DNA from 4 places in the Paenibacillus sp. CF095 genome. Region 2 is predicted to be linked to each of the others. Evidence: riboswitches for the same ligand, from Rfam matches in the RefSeq annotation. Region 2 holds a riboswitch; each other region holds the start of a gene.
The links. Region 2 has a riboswitch for cyclic di-AMP ahead of BLS69_RS30585 (3D domain-containing protein). Riboswitches for the same ligand answer to the same signal wherever they lie in the genome.
Positions count from the first base shown of each region.

Region 1 (4,797 bases), on a different contig from region 2:
CGGTTTTGGCGAACGTCTGCTGCACAGTCTGACGAAAAGTGGTGCAGATGCCTCGCAGGTTCGCATATTGGAAGACACGGTTACAGGGACGGCCTCCATTTGGCTCTCTCGGGGAGACAACCGGATTATCGTTATTCCTGGTGCGAATGGGCAAGTGGTGCCTGAGATGCTGGAAGAGGCGGATACGGTAAAAAGCCTGACTGCAGCCGCAGCGGTGCTGCTGCAGCTGGAGATCCCGCTGCCAGCGGTTACCCGCGCCGCCCAACTGGCGGCTGAAGGCAGCGCATTGGTGGTGCTCAACCCGGCTCCCGCGGTGCCGGGTCTGCCCCAGGAGCTCCTGCGGTGCGTCGACGTTGTCACGCCGAACCGCAGTGAGCTTGCCGTGCTTACCGGCCGGGATCATCTCCGGCCGGAAGACCTGGATGCGGCGGTCGCAGAGCTCGCCGCATCCCTCGGGGCCGCTGTCGTCACGACGCTCGGCCCCGAGGGGGCTGTGTACGCGGCGGCGCCTGGCGGCCGCGTACAAGCAGGGCGTGCCGGCGCTTGCCGTGCGCCCGGCTACGCCGTAAGCGCCGTCGATACGACCGGCGCTGGCGATTGCTTCAACGGCGCGCTGGCAGTAGCCCTCGCGCGCGGTGAGACTTTGGACGCGGCCGTAGGCTTTGCCATGGGTGCGGCCGCGTTATCCGTGACAAAGCTCGGCGCCCAGTCCGGGATGCCGTCCGCACGTGAAGTTGAGGCCTTTCTGGCTGAGCACGCGGCAGAGGCCTGATAATTGGTATAACAAAGAGGCTCTTATTCTCCCAAAAGGGGATTAAGGGCCTCTTCATTATGTGCGTGCAGAGATTATTTCTTCTCTGACAGCCACATGGCGATATTTGCAATCTCTTCATCCTGCAGTTTGCCCTTGAAGGAAGGCATACCACCTTTACCTTTGACAATCGTAGAATAGATCTTCTCCAGATCATCCTGGCTGCCGATATTGGCCAGAGCAGGTCCTACGCCACCTTGAAGCTGATCCCCGTGACAGGAGATACAATTGGCTTTGACCAGTGCTTCAGCCTGTCCGGCATCCAATGTTACTTCCGGCATGGTTGGCTTGGCTTCTTCAGCCACTTCTTCTTTCCCTGGAAGCGTAAACATTAAAACAATAGCTAAAGCGCATGCTGCAAAAAATACTCCGCTCATGATCCATTTGTGCATCCCTTATGTCCCCTCCAGAATGAAAGATCATCTAACCTGAAACTATCCATATCATTATAACGGAACCTGTACTGACATCATAGCATTTTGTGGGAATTTTTTGAACTAATCACATAACAAGGGGCAAATTTAGTTGTTTTGCAATGGATTCTAACCGCGAGGCCCTTCATAAACCATACAGTGAAAGGGCTTCAAGCCGCTTGGGGTCTGTCGTTCGTATGTATCTTGGGTGACAAATCCACTCTTCAGATAGACTTGAATGGCACGAGCATTCCAAGTGAGTACTTCCAGATCAATCTCGTTCGTGGGATTTCGGCGAATGGCTTCCTGTACAATGGCAGTGACAAAAGCTGTCCCTTGACCCTGACCACACAGCTCTGGATGCATGCCAAGGCCAATCCGGGTTACCCCTTCAAGTGGGAAGTATTGAGCAAACCCACATATACGATCGTTCTGATCCAGGACGATCGCATATTGCTCCTGCCGCAGCTGTGCATCTCCGAATTCCACTTCCAGAGCTTTCATCTGGTCCCAGGGGAGCCAGCTGTAGATATTGTAAGGCGGGTCATACTGCCAACTGCAGATAAGCTCCGCATGTTCTTCTCGCATGGGTACAACGTGAAACGTCACAGGGGTTTCCTTCATACACCTGCATGCTCCTTTCCTTGAAACAGAACTCTTTGTCCACTCTACAAAAGAGATGTTCATTTAGCAAGTCTTCCTTCTCAAGAAAAAAAATGAAACAAAAGTTCCGGTAATTCCGTTTATATTATAACGGGATGGGTAAAAACATCATAAGGGCACGGACGAACGAACGCAAAATGAACCTGTTGATGTCGCAGGATATGCCCTGAGTATAACTTGCAACATGAATAAGGATTGAAGCACAAAAAAACCGCCGGATACATTCCTGCGGAGAATGTACCGGGCGGTTCTGTTATGCTTCTTGCTTCGTTCCAGTATGGTTAATGGTTACAGCATCATGTTGCTCAGCTTGTCCCTAGTCAAGGGCCAGTGATTCATATGCGTCCGTGCTCATAATCCGTTTCGCGCCAACATAACGATTGGCCCAATAGCTTTCACTCAATGCACTGATCGTAACGCCTTTGGAAGAAGAGGAGTGTGCGAACTTTCCATCCCCTACAAAGATTCCTACATGTGATACGCCTTTACCTGTTGTATTAAAGAACACCAGATCGCCAGCTCTCATTTCCATGCGTGATACGGAATCGCCCATGTCGAATTGGGAACTGGATTGGCGTGCCAAATCAATACCCAACTTGTCGAATACATACCGTGTAAATCCGGAGCAGTCAAAGCCGTTAAGCGTTGTTCCCCCACTTTTGTATGTAGTTCCCATTGCTGAATCAATTACTGTGTCCATCTTTGAATCTGCGAATGCGCTACCTGCACCAAGCGATAAAGCGAATGTGATGCTAAGTACAGCTGCGGTTAATTTCTTCTTGAACAAGAGATATTCCCCTTCCAACGCCTGCGAGGTTAGCTTAAGGATTCGGTTGAAGGTCCCCTATGATCCCTCTGTAGCAAGATCAATTCACCCATAACTGGTTCCCCCGCTTCCCAGGTGCCAGGAATTTGGCTATGCTAGTTATGCACCTGCGAAATCAAGAAATGACGATTTAATTTTAAGTAGTTACAAATATGAATGTAAAGATTACAAAGTTGTTACTAAAAACTCACTGCGATTATTGTAACAGAGGAGTACGGCTTTGGCAACGTTTAGCAACAAATTTAGCAAAAAAAACCTCGACCTTTGACGGGGAAAGGTTGAGGTTTGCCTATTTATAAGTACATATTAGGCCGTGAGTTTAACATACGATGGTAACAATTTTTAAACTATCTGCTCTCACCTTTGGATATTTTGGACTGCCATAATCGGAAATGGCTGCATATTTTCCACAGACTTAATAGACATCTAGCAAGTGGATACGTCTGTTGTAGTATAAGTCCGGTAAGTCCCGTTAATAACCATGAGGCTGAAGTGAATGAACCAAAGACGAGCAGGTGTACTCCGCCCAGCAGGAGTGCAATGCCGATTACAGCGATGAGATGACGCAGTGCAATCCAGAGTGCTTTGAGAATACCGTGAGCCCCGCCTTCTCCTTCTGGTGCCGACACACCGAACTGCATGTAGAGTATGGCATGGTGGATGATCCAACCATATACAATCCAGGCAGCAACATAAGGTATACCAGGCAAAAGTAATTGAAGGGAATGAAATCCGTCCATGAGAATCGAGTAGAGCTTCGGTATGAGCCAGTAGGCGGGCAGAAGTATCAATAAAGTACGTATGGTGTGGAGCAGCAGCATCGGTTTCCACAGATTTTTGATTCCGCGGACAAAGGGGATGCGCTCTTCTGTAGAATTAAAGTGCTGAAGTGAGTAGAGCAGTCCTGCCTGAATGAGGGGGCTGATCAACATGCGAACCAGTAGCATGCCCCCTAGAATCCATAGATAACGATGAACCTCCGGATGGGTAGACAGGTTGAGTTGACTTTCCATTTTGAACAAAAGTGTACTCAGTTCCCCGGCATCAGAATCTGGATAGCGCAGGAGTAGGGGGATGACCGCCGATTGTACCATTCGATAGAAGAAATATCCCCAAATGAGTTGATATAGAAATAAGAGTGCGGCAATGAACATATGCTGACGGACGAGAAACCAGCCTTCACGTATTTTTGCTTTCACCGTTTCCACCTCACCATGACAGACCTCCGAATATGGCTTCTATTAGTTTGGTTACACTCATGCTCCAGCGGGATTTCGCTTGCTCATCTAGTCCGGATTTCAGGAAATTGTTCATATGGCGGTTCTCCAGCACGATCGAGTACAGGGGATCGGTCATGGCCCAGGATACGGGGGATGTGTGAGTTAATTTATAGGTGATGCGATCTTCTTTGCCATTCCATTGCTTGGTGAGGATATGTCCGTCTTCAAAAGCAATGCGAACAGGAACGGCGTTGTAATCACTCCCTTTTTTTGCGATCGTCACGGATGACTCGTACAATGTTTGACCGTCTTTCTGTACGGGCGTAACACGAATCTTCTCTACAGCAAAGTCAGCCATCCCGTTACCATAGACATATTGATCAAAATAATCAGACCAGGAAGTGCGGGTCACTTGTTCCACAACGTTCTGAAAATCAGCCGAAGTGGGATGTTTGAAGCGGTACTTCTTCACATAGGTAGAGAGAATGCGTTCCATCGTTTTCGCCCCGACTTGATGTTCGATCCCAAGCAATACAAGCTTGCCACGTGTATAGACATTGGCTGCATACTCATTCTGTGAATCAAACTTCCAAGATTCTTGTGTTAAGGATGACGGAGACGTAACCAGTCCCGATTGTACCGGCAGATTCGGAATCAATCCGTATTCCTGCTCCATCAGTTTGTCTTCTGCATAAGAGGTGAACCCCTCATCCAGCCAGGCTTCCTCGAATTCGTTGCTGGCAACCATGCCGTAGAAGTACTGGTGTCCGATCTCGTGGACTACGGTACGTTCCAGGTCATAACCTGGGGTAGTATCATCGGCTCCAAAGGCCGTAACTAGCGTAGGGTATTCCATACCTCCAG
Region 1 covers NZ_FMZN01000012.1:28,462-33,258, reverse strand. Annotated here, with positions in the region: gene rbsK (ribokinase) at 1-772, shown strand, start outside; gene BLS69_RS31390 (c-type cytochrome) at 847-1,203, opposite strand; gene BLS69_RS31385 (GNAT family N-acetyltransferase) at 1,354-1,848, opposite strand; gene BLS69_RS31380 (C40 family peptidase) at 2,204-2,674, opposite strand; cyclic di-AMP (ydaO/yuaA leader) riboswitch at 2,678-2,815, opposite strand; gene BLS69_RS31375 (hypothetical protein) at 3,061-3,912, opposite strand; gene BLS69_RS31370 (M1 family metallopeptidase) at 3,923-4,797, opposite strand, start outside.
Region 1: linked by a shared signal. The riboswitch ahead of BLS69_RS31380 (C40 family peptidase) and the one ahead of BLS69_RS30585 (3D domain-containing protein) in region 2 are both predicted to bind cyclic di-AMP.

Region 2 (4,797 bases):
GTATGCTCCTGATTTTCCTGACAAAGTAGCGTCTGTCATTCAAAAAACGTATGAAAAGCCGATTGTGGTGAACTTGGTGACCAGTCCGCTTGATGCAGACCGAATGGATTATTTGCTCAGGGATGCCTATTTTACAGGTGTAAATTACGGCACGATTGACCTTGATCGTATCCTTCGGATGCTGCGTCCTTATCATGGGCGGATTGTAGTCAAGGAGTCAGGCATGCATGCTGTGGAGGATTACCTAATGTCTCGGTATCAGATGTATTGGCAGATTTACTTCCATCCGGTGACTCGTAGTTCTGAAATTATATTGCGGCAAATATTCAAGCGAGCGAAAACACTCATACAGCATGGTTTTCAATTCCGCTTCATGATTGATCCACTCCCTCAACTATTTGAAGGAGAATTATCCGTAGATGAATATTTGCAGTTGGATGAAGCATTAATTCAGACGGCATTTACGCAGTGGCGCAAGGAGGACGATACTGTTCTGAGTGAGTTATGCGAACGTTTTATGGATCGCAAGTTATATAAGTATGTAGAGCTTGAACAGGTCGACTTGACAATGATGGAAGAGATTCGGGAAGCTTTTGTACAGGCTGGTCTCGATCCCGAATATGATCTTGAAATTGATTTTCCTTCGGATAATCCGTATGATGTGTTTCGTCCGGATGAATCCACAGATAAGCAGATTCTTCTTCTGGATCGACAGGACAATTTACGTGAGTTGTCAGAAGTATCTGACATTGTCCGTTCCATCAGTGGGCTTCACCGAGGGAAACATCATTTGTATTACCCGCAAAACAAGGTGGATGCGATTATTCACGAATTACCGTCACATATACGCCCCTATTTCTTGTAATCGTGTGGGTATAATCCGATGAAGAATTTCGATATCAAAACACTTTCTAAAAGAGCTATTTTTCATGATACAGTAATCTGCTTTAATGGGGAGTATATGTAGATCGACATAATTTTGTAAATGCAAGCAGGTAGAATGGGTACAATCAGCAATATATAGATCAGAATATCCGTATATCTTCTATATATTGTAGTTGTGAAGAAACAAACGTAATGATGTAATACACAGATACCCAAAATGTTTTATGTATGAGTCATTGAATTATTGAATTTTACAAATTGAATTTTGAAAAAGAAGATAGTCGTAATTTCGACATGAAGGGAGATACAAACATGATGCTGTTCGACACACATACACATCTGGATGCACCACAATTCGACGAGGACCGCGAGGACATGATTCAGCGTGCTGTGGATGCAGGAGTTGGTCGCATGATCAACATTGGCTTTAACCGGGAGACGATTCCAACTACAATGAAACTCGCTGAAACATATGACTTTATCTATGCAGCTGTAGGGTGGCATCCAGTAGATGCGATCACAATGCAGGAGGGTGATTTGGAGTGGATTGCATCTTTATGCAAGCATGAAAAAGTGGTTGCGATCGGTGAGATTGGATTGGATTATCACTGGGATACTTCACCGAAGGAAATACAGCATCGCGTATTACGACAACAAATTGCTTTGGCGCGTGAAGTGAACATGCCAATTGTCATTCATAATCGGGATGCACATGAGGATATCATAAGAATTTTGCGTGAAGAGAAAGCGAGTGAAGTTGGTGGTGTGATGCACTCGTTCTCGGGCAGCTGGGAAACAGCGAAAAGTTGTCTCGATATGGGCTTCCATCTCTCCTTCGGAGGACCGATCACATTCAAAAATGCAAAGCAGCCCAAAGAGGTACTGGAGAAGGTTCCTATGGACCGGTTTTTCATTGAAACAGATGCTCCATATTTGACACCTCACCCTTATCGTGGGAAACGAAATGAGACAGCGCATGTACGTCTGGTTGCAGAGGCAGCTGCGGAAATTAAAGGCATTTCGGTGGAGGAAATTGCAGCAATAACAACCAAAAATGCCATGGAACGATTTGGAATTCGTTAAAAAAACGAGCAAATGAGGTGAAAAAGGCAGGTAAGCGGAGTTAATTTGCCCTTTGATTCAAATAAATCAAGAATATTACAATATTTTAACCAAATATTCAGAAAAACGTACTTGATCAACGCTTTACAACATGCATCAAAACAGGATATCATCTTTTCAGTGAATTGTTGTGCGGAAAATTGGACAGATGTTCGGGGGATGAACAAAGGGACACTTTCCGATGAAACAACATTACTTTCATGAATCAGTCTCGCTGAGTCTCCGTTAACGGAGAGCGGGGGAACCAATAGGGCTTAAACATCGGTGTATTTGGCCGATGCGCAACGTTCGCTGACCCAAAAGCAGCGAAGGGAACTGCGAAGCCGTATTTGATTTCTTCTTTGGGTCTCGGGGTGAATTCAAGGGCGTCCGCCATGAGCGGGTGACCCAAGATAGGGCGGCTCTCTTTCGCCCGAACCCGACAGCTAACCTCGCAAGCGGAAAAAGAGAGGCAACCTCGTGCATGAATTTCCGATATTCAAAATCATTCGGAAGCCACGAAAGAGTTCCTCTTACACTCTTTCTTTGGCTTTTTTGTTTTTGAATAAAAGAAATATTGTCATCATACGGTAGGTATTCAGGAGGATGACATCATGTTGCGAAGATTGATTCATGGTGCAGAACCGGATTATGTTGGTCCGATCTGTGTTCTGTAGAAAATTTGGTATAGTCACGTCAAAGACATCATGCATTACTTTAGACGGCGAGGCTATGAAGGAGGACGGAGAAGTGGGCACATTCCAACCAGAAGAGACCCATGAGTCACGATCATCCAGTAAGTCTTTCGCGTTGCGGTGGAAGCATGAGAACATGCGTCAAATGGCATTGATCGCGATTTTCTCAATTGCGCTTACAATCATGATCTTGTTAGTCGTTTACGGTCAGGCCGGGAAACAAATTTCACTGGTTATTGATGGCAAGGCTCAGGTGGTAGAGACTCGTACAGGAATGCTTCAGGAAATGCTGGAGGAGCAGTCGATCACAGTCAGCCCTCACGATAAGGTATCCATGTCCATGAATGGGGCGATTACAGATGGAGACCGAATCGTTATTGAGCGGGCCGTTCCAGTTAACATTACGGCAGACGGAGACACCAAGACTCTGTATACAACCGATTCATCGGTAGAAGATGCAATCCAAAAATCAGGTATTCAAGTTGAAAGTAATGATAAAGTGTATCCGGCGCTTGGAACTGCCATCAAAGCGGAGATGAAGATCCGTGTAGTGCGCGTAACAAAGCGTACAGTGGATGTAGAGCAACCGATCGCTTACAAAGTCATTAAAACGGCTGACCCTAGCTTGTACAAAGGGGATAACCGTGTCGTTGTGAACGGCAAAGAAGGCACAATTGTGCAGCATATCGAAAAGGTATTTCAGGATGGAGAATTGGTCTCCAAAAAAATGGTCGGCAAATCTGTCGCGAATAATCGTGTAGATAAAGTGATCGCTGTCGGCACCAAAGCAAAACCGGTCGTGAAAGAACCTGAGATTCAGACCGTATCGGCTCAAACTTCAACAACCAAAAAGGCTACAACAACGAACTCGAAGAAAACATCTGCCTCGGGCAGCAAAGTGATTACCGTATCCGGGACTTCTTTTAAATACTCTAAAGTACTTAAAAATGTATCCATGACTGCCTACTCTTCCGAAGAGCCGGGCATTGGTACTAAAACAGCTTCCGGTACTCGTGTAACGGAAGGGCGCACCATTGCGGTTGATCCCAAAGTCATTCCAATTGGCTGGTGGGTATATATCGAAGGTCTGGGATTCCGTCGTGCGGAAGATACAGGCGGTGCCATCAAAGGCAATAAAATTGATGTATATTATGACAGTGTGAAGCATGCCCTGAATTTTGGACGTAAAAAAGGCAAGACGGTCTACGTGATCGGTCCGGTGAAGCCGGAAGCGAACTAAAATCGTTTTACTTTGAAATGGGAATGCTATAAAATAGTTGCATGAATGATTCATGCGGAATATGCGGCGGAGGAGTCTGAATTCAGTCTCCCCCGCCGTTTGGCAGAGAAGAGGATATTCCTCTTCTTTTTGCGTTAGAAAGGAAGAAATGGAACATGATAAAAGAAGTCATTGTGGTGGAAGGCCGTGACGATACGGTAGCTATCCGTCGGGCCGTTGAAGCCGATACAATAGAAACAGGTGGATCAGCCATCAACCAACGCATTCTGAAGCGGATTGCGCTTGCTCAGGAGAGACGGGGAGTCATTGTACTGACAGATCCGGATCATGCTGGCGAACGCATTCGTAAAATTATTGCGAATAAGGTCCCTGGCTGTAAACATGCCTTCATTCCGGAGGCCGATGCAACACGCAAAGGTGACATTGGGGTGGAGAATGCCTCACCGGAGGCGATCCGTCATGCTCTGGCGCGTGTACATACTTCATACGAAGGTGCTCCGAGCCTGATCGATTGGGAGGACCTGATCGCGGCAGGACTTATTGTGCATCCGCAGGCTGCTGCACGTCGCATGGAGATGGGCAATCTGCTGGGCATCGGTTATTGTAACGGGAAGCAGTTCCACAAACGTCTCAGTGTATTTCAGATTACACGGGAAGAGTTCTCTACAGCATTAGCGCAAATTGAACGTGAAGGATTGTGAGCATATGAAGGATATGGAAGAGACGATAGAAATTGCAACGCCCAAGCGAACCAAAGAGATTATTCAAAGACACGGATTCTCATTTAAGAAAAGTCTGGGTCAGAACTTTCTGATCGATCAAAATATACTGAACAAAATTGTTAATGCAGCCGATTTGGACGAGTCCAAGGGCGCG
Region 2 covers NZ_FMZN01000010.1:13,657-18,453, forward strand. Annotated here, with positions in the region: gene BLS69_RS30575 (HD domain-containing protein) at 1-865, shown strand, start outside; gene BLS69_RS30580 (TatD family hydrolase) at 1,198-1,968, shown strand; cyclic di-AMP (ydaO/yuaA leader) riboswitch at 2,210-2,463, shown strand; gene BLS69_RS30585 (3D domain-containing protein) at 2,737-3,921, shown strand; gene rnmV (ribonuclease M5) at 4,077-4,622, shown strand; gene rsmA (16S rRNA (adenine(1518)-N(6)/adenine(1519)-N(6))-dimethyltransferase RsmA) at 4,627-4,797, shown strand, end outside.

Region 3 (4,797 bases), on a different contig from region 2:
AAAGATCTGTTCGAGCTGGCTGAATTCAATCCAGGGGTGCAGAGCGCGTGCAAGTCTGATCAATCGTTTACCCATGGCGGCAGCTTGTTCTCTGAGATCTCCAGGGGTTCGCTGAACATGGACGAGCTTGTCGATTAGAGCTATCCGCCATGTATCCTTGTGATCTGCTGCGGTATAGATGCCTTTGATGGCCATACCTTCTAGACGAACGATGCTCGGATGCAACTGACAACGCATGAATGATTCGAGATCTTCAGCATTACGAATGGTACCCTCCCTGATATGGATATCCATGCCGAAGGAATGGGTGAACCCTCCAACCTGAATAGAGGAATCAAGCAGTTTGACATAATCGAGCAGCTTATTCCCACGGTTCACAATCATTCGCCTCCTGTGTTCGTTAAATGTCACTTAAAGTAACATTTATATTCCTTTTTGTTTACTTTGTGTTTAAAAATCCGAATTATATGATAGTTATCATCCCATAAATGTCCGCTTTTTGTCAATAGTATCAGTTGAATTTAATGTATTTAAATCTGAAATTCAATATATGTGTTATTTTATATAACATATAAGGTTAAATATCTGCGAAGTGCAGGGAGGACTAGATATAAATGAATCAATAAGATCAGCTCAATCCGGAAAGGAGGGGATCAAATCTAATGTATGCAGTTCATGGGTAAAGATGACGAGATTATGCGATTTTTGATGAAAATGCCTAGCTGAAAAAGAAGTATTAAAAAATACTTTACTTTTGGTTCTGAACCCGGTATAATCAATTCTGTTGCCGATTATTTACGACATGCGGTCGTGGTGGAATGGCAGACACGCTATCTTGAGGGGGTAGTGGGCGTATGCCCGTGGAGGTTCGAGTCCTCTCGACCGCATCATATGAACGATTAAAAAGAAGCTTTCCATTAATGGAAGGCTTCTTTTTTTGTCTTTTTGAACAGTTTGACATCAAAGTTGATAAAAAAGGCCATCCATTACCGGGGCAATGCTGCTCTACCTTCCGGCTACGGGTGGCCAATGTATTATTTTTGCAGCAAGTTCTTGATATCTTCTTCAATCTTGTCCGGTGTTGTTTTGGGAGCATAACGTTTAATTACCTGTCCGTTCTGATCCACAAGAAATTTGGTGAAATTCCATTTGATTGCTTTGGAGCCGAGCAGGCCAGGAGCTTCTGTGCTAAGGTGCTGGAAGAGAGGGTGAGCGCTTGAGCCGTTCACATCAATTTTCTCAAACATAGGGAAGCTCACGCCATAATTCATCTGACAGAACTCGGCGATATCGTCGGAAGATCCTTTTTCCTGGGCAAACTGGTTGCTTGGAAAACCAAGGACTTCAAATGGCGCATCCTTGAACTTGTCTTGCAATTCTTGCAGACCTTTGAATTGAGGTGTAAGGCCGCATGAGCTTGCCGTATTCACAATCAGTAACACTTTGTCACGGTAGTCGGACATTTCAACTTCTTGACCGCGAAGGGTATTCACTTTGTAATCGTAGACTGTCATCTAAATCGCCTCCATGATATCATCTGATACCTCTTATTATATTGGTTACAATTAAATAATGCAAAACTAATATGGTGTTAAATGAATCAAAAGAGGCAAGTTGTGCAGAATGCGTGAATGAAATGCGTAGTGATTTTCGTCAGAGTGAGAATTAGATAGATTTAAAGAGATGGATAGAGTATGACCTTGTTGTAAGCGCTATTATATGTGAGTATTGCCGAAAATCTGTCGATTCGGTGATCTGTGCGGACTTTACACCGACATGGCGCGGGTGTATGATTCATAACGTAATTTCAATTTAAACTAAATTGTACCTGAAAAACGAAACAAACGATAATATCGCTCGATCTTATTTTAAGATATACGAACGATGTTTTAATCGCTGAGTTTCCATTCATTGATGAGTGGGAAACGGGGGAACCAACAGAATGCGCTGTCCAGGACAGTAGGCATTCATGGGGTGAATTTTCCGGTGACAGCCGGAAATAGGGCGACTCTCGCGCCCGAATCCGTCAGCTAACCTCGTAAGCGTTAAAGGGAGAGGCAACAAGCCGTACGCTGGTTCATGGCGTTTTCGCCATGGGTTCTTTAAGAAGCGTTCGGGAGGCCTTGGTCCCCCACGCTTCTTTTTTGTTGTCTTTTCACGCCAAGGGAGGAACGAATGATGGATACTGAGATGATCTTAGTGACTGCTCCAAATGAAGCAGGACGCAAATTTATCAAATTGCTGATGTACAAAAAAATGCCGTTTGCCGTTCTAACCAACAGTGCAGGGGAAGAGCGCAGACTCCGTAGAATCGGAGTAGAACATGTCATTCGCATGAATACGGCTGCAGCTCAAAAATGGTTTTTGCCGCAGGGCAGCGTAGGCAACGTGTTTATTTTCGAGAACAGCCTGAATCTGACCTGTCGTTATTTACAGATCTGCCGTTCATGGACATCGAAATCCCTGTGCGTCATTACAGAGCAGAGTCATCCTAAGGGCATCTATCGGGGCATGGGCGCAGACCGGATTGTATATTCGCTCAATGGGGAAGTTGGCTTTCTCCTCAATGGGTAATGCCATAGCTTGTGATTGCTCAGGTGTAAGGTGCCTGTTATAATTGAATGTATCGATAAACGGAAATTTGAGGAGACTCATGCATGATGGTGAGTCTTCTTTTTTATGGTTTTAAAGGTAGTTCAAGACTTTTTGAACACGAACTTTTAGATTTGGATCAGGAATCACCTGTGGCTTACAAGGAGGAATTGGCGTGCCGGATGTAGGTGGATTGAAATGGTTGTTTTTTGATGTTGGAGATACGCTGGTGGATGAATGGGAGCCGGTTGATGATATTATCGGACAGTTCGTCCGTGAAGCCTGTGCTTTGGGATATCCGGTAAAGATTGAGGCGGTACGCGAACTGTTCGCGAACTGTTACCGAAAATATGAGCAATGGCCTATGAGAGTGGCGATTCGCACATTCGTTGAAGACGAGGGACACCAGAAACAGATTCAGGACAAGCTGAAGTTTCAAAAAGATCTTGAACGTCCTTTTCCTTCAGCGGATTCCGTTCTTCAGCAGTTGTCACGGTATTATCGTATTGGCATTATTGCCAATCAGAGTCCTGGAACGGAAGAAAGACTGGAGAGCTACGGCTTGCGGAAGTATGTTGATGTTCTGGCGTGTTCGGCTGAAGAAGGAGTGTCCAAGCCAGACCCTGAGTTATACGCTGTGGCCTTGAAGCAGGCCGGTTGTGAACCGGAGGAAGCCGTCATGATCGGCGATCGGATCGATAACGACATTATACCTGCTCGGAAGCTGGGCATGCGTACAATTCGGATTATGCAGGGTTACGGAAGATTCCAGCCAGACCGATCGGATGACGAACGTGCGGATTGGACTGTTAATTCATTGGATGAACTCCTGCCATTACTGGTGCCCAATCAGGATTAGATAATTGTTTATTAGAGTTTAGCGTTTTATTATAAAAGGAAACATGTTGCTGTATTGCAACAATAAAGGCTGATCAACTTGGGTATAGAATACCGCAGTTGATCAGCCTTTTTAGTATTTAGTCGATAAGAACGAGATTAGAATAACCGAATCGTCTGAATGATCAGATATACATTCAGCACAACGATAATCGCGGCAATGACCCATGAGATGATTTTGAGCCACAATTTGTTGGCGAATGCACCCATGCTTTTTTTATCACTCGTGAACATCACCAGGGGAATTACAGCAAAGGGTAATTGAAGAGACAGCACGACCTGGCTCAAAATGAGCAGTTCTTCTGTGCCATGTTCTCCTGCAATGGCTGTGACAATTACCGCCGGGATGATGGCGATCAGACGTGTGACCAGTCTGCGCAGCCAAGCCGGAATTCGAATGTTCAGGAAACCTTCCATAACGATCTGCCCAGCGAGTGTACCTGTAAGGGTGGAGTTCTGACCTGATGCTAACAGCGCCACACCGAACAGAATACTTGCAACCGTAGTACCCAATAGAGGTGTCAGCAGATGGTACGCATCTGCGATCTCGGCAACCTGTGTCATACCAGCACTGTGGAATACAGCAGCAGATACAATCAGGATGGCTGCATTGATGAACAGGGCCAGTGTCAGCGCGATTGTAGAATCCATGGTCGAGTACCGAATGGCTTCTTTTTTGCCCTGTGGTGTCTGTTCGATCTGACGGGTCTGCACAATGGAAGAATGCAGATACAGATTATGCGGCATCACGGTTGCTCCGATAATACCAATGGCAATATAGAGCATGGCCGGGTTTTGCAGAATCTCGACATTTGGCACAAAACCGTGGAGCACACCGCCCATATCCGGTTTCGCCAGAAACAGGTCAATACCGAAGCAGAGGGCAATGGTTGCCATGAGCACAATGACGAGAGTTTCCAAAGCGCGGAAGCCTTTGTTTTGCAGCACAAGAATCAGGAGTACATCAACTGCGGTGATGATAACGCCGTATAACATGGGGATGTTAAATAACAGCTTTAATGCGATGGCAGAACCTATGACCTCAGCCAGATCGGTAGCTGCAATGGCAAGCTCACACAGAATCCATAACATCATGACAACAGGCATGCTGAATCGTTCACGACAGGCTTGAGCCAGATCCCGTCCAGTGACGATGCCGAGCTTGCCAGCCAGCGACTGAAGGACAACGGCCATCAGGTTCGATAACAGGATAACGGATAACAAGGTATACCCGAACTGCGAGCCGCCTGCGATATCTGTTGCCCAGTTCCCGGGGTCCATGTAACCTACGGCAACAAGGTATCCTGG
Region 3 covers NZ_FMZN01000001.1:3,783,955-3,788,751, reverse strand. Annotated here, with positions in the region: gene BLS69_RS16800 (urease accessory protein UreF) at 1-378, opposite strand, end outside; tRNA gene BLS69_RS16795 (tRNA-Leu) at 805-887, shown strand; gene BLS69_RS16790 (glutathione peroxidase) at 1,035-1,514, opposite strand; cyclic di-AMP (ydaO/yuaA leader) riboswitch at 1,885-2,060, shown strand; gene BLS69_RS16785 (HAD family hydrolase) at 2,176-2,574, shown strand; gene BLS69_RS16780 (HAD family hydrolase) at 2,768-3,451, shown strand; gene BLS69_RS16775 (Nramp family divalent metal transporter) at 3,589-4,797, opposite strand, start outside.
Region 3: linked by a shared signal. The riboswitch ahead of BLS69_RS16785 (HAD family hydrolase) and the one ahead of BLS69_RS30585 (3D domain-containing protein) in region 2 are both predicted to bind cyclic di-AMP.

Region 4 (4,797 bases), on a different contig from region 2:
GCGAGTTCGTCTTCAACAGCCTGATCTTTACCCAACTTCTCGAACTCTTCATCCAAAGACTTGCCTTTGGAAGACATTTCGTTACTTGCTTCCGCCTGTGCTTCCATCTGCATCATTTTCTCTTCCATACGCTTCATACCAGCACTTGCAGTATCAGAACCAAACCCATTCAACGCTTTGTTGATTTCCGTTTGGGCTTTTGCTGCATTGTAGCGGGCTACCAGTGTTTCGCGTTTGTTCTTCATTTGAGTCAGTTGCTTACGCATCTCGTCGAGCTTGCCACGCAGGTTATCTGCAGAAGCCTTGTTTTGGTCATAGCTGGTTTTGTACTCAGCCATCTTCTCTTCAGCAGCCTTTTTCTCTTCCAGAGCACGTCGAGCCAAATCCAGATTCTGAGCACGTGCCGCCGTATGCGCCTGCTCTTCACGTTTCTTCACAAGAGCTTCCTGCTCTTCGAATAACTGCTTGAATTTCTTCTCAATGGCGATCTGTTGAGCTACTGCTTTCTCCGCATCTTCCAGATCCTCTTGCATGTCACGGATATATTGGTCTGTCATCTTGATTGGATCTTCCGCCTTGTCAATAATGGCATTGATGTTAGACATGGTTAGATCACGCAAACGTTTGAAAATGGACATTATGTTATTCCTCCTAGTCGATATTACATCGTATATAAACATACATACGTAACAATCTACAACTCGTTTCAATTTTAGCAAATAAAATCAAAACATTCGATGGCTCTTATGTCAGGAAGATCGTTTATCTTTGTTCAGATGATCCTCCATCAGCCTCTCTGCAGTCTGCACGATTTCGTCGATCTGCATCCGCGTGATGGAATCAAAATGGATACCCATGATCACCGTAACGGTTACTTTCAGCTGCAGGGCAGCCTTTCGGGCAAGCCGCTCACACAGTTCTTGTTCCTTATGCCCAGGAATATGTACCGTCGTCCCGCTGACGCGCTCATGATCCACGTAGAACGTGGCTACGGCGCCAATATGCGCCTTTCCTCCGGTAACGAGAAAAACCTTATCCTCTCCTGCTTCAATCACCTGTAAACGTATGGATTTCAAATCATATGTACTCATATCCTATCCACCTATCCTTTTCTATATGTTATATATGGAGGAATTATGGCTGTCATAAGCTAAATCCGCAATGAAACTTCTCACACTACGCATATTTTATGAAACCCCCGGGCATACCAAGGAGAACGTCATTTTGGAAAAGGAGGCCGTTATTATGCGCGTACGCCTCATTATGCTGATGGTTATCGTTATTTTTCTCGGAGGATATCATGCTCCAGTTTCATCGCGGGATGTTTCAAGCCCGTCAAGTGAATCAGTATCAGGTTCAGATTCTGCGGAAGAAGAACAACTGACATTGGGACAGTTACGTCAAAAATATGCCGATACGTTCAAAACCAATGGTCCTTCAACAAAGAAGGTTGCACTGACTTTTGATGATGTACCTGATCCACGGTTTACTCCACAAGTGCTGGATGTATTGAAGAAAAACAATGTCAGAGCTACATTTTTCATCGTGGGTAGTCGTGCTGAGAAACATCCGGATCTGGTGAAACGCATCGTTAAGGAAGGGCATATGGTTGGTAATCACAGCTACAATCATCCTGAATTCAGTAAGCTGTCGATGAATGCCTTTCGCAAACAAATTTTACATACCGGGGATATTATTCGACATTTGGCGGGATATACGCCCAAGATAATTCGGCCACCTTATGGAGACATTAATGAAGAACAGCTGCAATGGGCTGCTAAACAACACTATAGCATTGTAAACTGGAACGTTGACTCACTGGACTGGAAAGGCCTCTCCAAGGAAGAGGTGAAGGATAACATCCTATCTGCCGTGAAACCTGGCTCCATCGTTTTGCAACATGCAGGAGGCGGTGTGGGATCTAACCTGAACGGTACGATTGAGGCATTGCCTGAAATAATTGAAGAACTGCGTAACCGGGGATATGAACTGGTCACCTTGGACGAGATGTTGGGATTGCCAAAGGCCAAAGATTAAGATGACCGTGATAGCAAATAATGCAATATTAAAAGGGTGCTGTTCAATCGCAAATTAGCGACTGGCAGACACCCTATTTGAATTCGTTAGATGTAATTTACTTTCTACTTGAGAATATACAGCTCGATATCCTGGAAACCAAATGTACTTACGGACTGTTTGCTACCCGGGATAAAGATATCAATCCGGTGACCCTTGATTGCACCGCCCACATCACGCGCTGTGGCTACAAAAGCCTGTTTTGGCAATCCTGGATGGCTGTGACCAGTTACCAGTACTTTGGTTCCGAGTGGAATTACACTTGGATCAACTGCAATCGTACCCAGTTCAAGGTCATTTCCGAAATAATCGACTGCACCCCATCCTCCATTTTCAGACGGATCTGCAGAGTATGCCGTTGCTTTCACGTTCACAGCTTTGCTGTAATCAAATGTTTTACCCCAGGCTTGAACCACTTTGTTATCTGCGTTAACGTCCAAGCTTGCTGTAGTAACCGTTTTGGCTTGGGTCTTGCTCTCCGTCGCCGCGGCAGCTACATTGTTTGCCTTACCGGGAATCGTAATTTTCAAACCACCATAAATATTGTAAGGTGAAATGTCGTTATTTGCTTTAACCAACGTGTTCATTGCTACTCCATATTGTTTTGATAAGGTGTAGAAGGTATCCCCTTCTTTGGCCACATGAACTGAATCGGCGTGAGCCGGAACGGCTTGAATGAGCATTGCTGTTGTCAATAATGCTACTGCTGTTTTGGCTATACGTTTCTTGTTAATCATGGTCTTCCTCCCTCATTGTGCCTGCGAAGTTAGTTGTCGGATTCGGATGAGGAGCCCACCCTATAGGTTCTTCATTACATTTAAAACGTTATGTACCCCTAATTCACCCCAAGCAGTGTGCTGTAGATCTTCCCCCTGCACAATCTGCATCGTTACATCCCCCGCACTCCCTGTCCGGAAGTTTCGGCAGAGTTCAATATATCACAATTTTGTAACCTGAACTTGTAGTAATTCTTACCAAATGGTTTTTAGCGCGTAAGCATATGTAAGAATACTGGATACTTTAGAAATATTGGACGACTCGATCCTTTACATTTGGTAACAGAATAGTTACTTTTTCGAATTCATACGTGATTATTATCCATAAAAAATAGCGTTACCGACTCGAAGTCAGTAACGCTATTTGATCACTTCGTTTAGAGTACTTTCGCAAGAAAATCACGTGTACGTGAATTTTTTGGTGCTCCAAACACCTCATCAGGTGTTCCCTCTTCTACAATAACCCCGCCATCCATGAACAGGATCCGGTCTCCCACTTCACGTGCAAAACCCATCTCATGTGTTACGATGACCATCGTCATCCCGCCTTCTGCAAGACGTTTCATGACATCCAACACTTCACCGACCATCTCGGGGTCCAGTGCCGAAGTAGGCTCGTCAAACAGCATCACATGCGGCTGCATGGCCAATGCTCTAGCAATGGCGATCCGTTGCTTCTGTCCACCAGACAGCTGATTCGGGAATGTATCTTTTTTATCGTACAAGCCCACGGTGTTAAGCAGATCAGCAGCAATTTTCTCCGCTTCCTGAGTGGATTGTTTCTTCACTTTAATTGGAGCAATCGTGATGTTTTGCTGTACCGTTTTGTGTGGGAACAGGTTGAAATGCTGGAACACCATGCCCATTTTTTCCCGAGTTGCATTAATGTTGTGCTTCGGATCAGTGATTGACACGCCTTCAAAATCAATCTCACCCGAGGTAGGCTGTTCCAACAGATTCAGACAACGTAAGAAAGTACTTTTACCTGAACCGGAAGGGCCGATGACTACGACAACCTCACCTTTGCCAATTGTCACGTTAATGCCTTTAAGCACATCGTTATTTCCATAAGATTTGTGTAATTGTCTAACGTCTATCACTTGCACTCAACTTCCTTTCCAGTCGTCCCAGCAGCTTGGACAAAATGAACGTTAATACAAAGTAGATGGCTGCTGCAATCAAAAATGGACTCAAGCCTTGATACGTAATGTTTTTGACCACACTTGCCTGATACATAATGTCCACCATACCGATAACGGAGATAATAGAGGATTCCTTGATGATGGTTATGAATTCATTACCGATTGCCGGTAATACAGCTTTGAAGGCCTGTGGCAATATGATATAACGCATCGCATCGCCTCTTCCCATACCTAGGGAACGAGCTGCCTCCAACTGACCACGATCTACACCTTGAATACCCGCACGGAAAATCTCTGCCAGATATGCACCACTATTGATTGAAAGTGTAATGATACCTGCCTGAAGTGCAGTAAAGTTAATGCCAAAGCTCAGGGAAAAACCATAGTAAATAATCATTAATTGTACCAGCATCGGTGTGCCACGAATCACTTCAACGTAAGCAGTACCGATCCAGCGCAAGATTGCAGCGTCATGCAAACGGAACAAACAGATGATTAATCCGATAATTACCCCGAAAATAACACCCAGTGCGGACAACAGAAGTGTGTATCCTACTCCTGTAGCATAGAAACTTTTGTACTCCCAGAATACTTGGAAAATATTTTGTGATTTGTTCGCTTTATCCGCCATCAAGAGGCTGGCGTCAGTCACCATCTGATTGATTTTATCTTCACTTTTTAGTCGCTCCAGTGTTCCATTTACTGCAGCTAGCAGCTCGGTATTACCTTTACGAATCCCGATTGCGGCTTCTGCTTGCTCTTCGTCCGGAACAGCAGCAGCAAGTCCAATGATATCGTCCAGA
Region 4 covers NZ_FMZN01000001.1:1,375,376-1,380,172, reverse strand. Annotated here, with positions in the region: gene BLS69_RS06110 (PspA/IM30 family protein) at 1-638, opposite strand, end outside; gene BLS69_RS06105 (prenylated flavin chaperone LpdD) at 750-1,091, opposite strand; gene BLS69_RS06100 (polysaccharide deacetylase family protein) at 1,246-2,037, shown strand; gene BLS69_RS06095 (3D domain-containing protein) at 2,142-2,813, opposite strand; cyclic di-AMP (ydaO/yuaA leader) riboswitch at 2,816-3,012, opposite strand; gene BLS69_RS06090 (amino acid ABC transporter ATP-binding protein) at 3,230-3,952, opposite strand; gene BLS69_RS06085 (ABC transporter substrate-binding protein/permease) at 3,939-4,797, opposite strand, start outside.
Region 4: linked by a shared signal. The riboswitch ahead of BLS69_RS06095 (3D domain-containing protein) and the one ahead of BLS69_RS30585 (3D domain-containing protein) in region 2 are both predicted to bind cyclic di-AMP.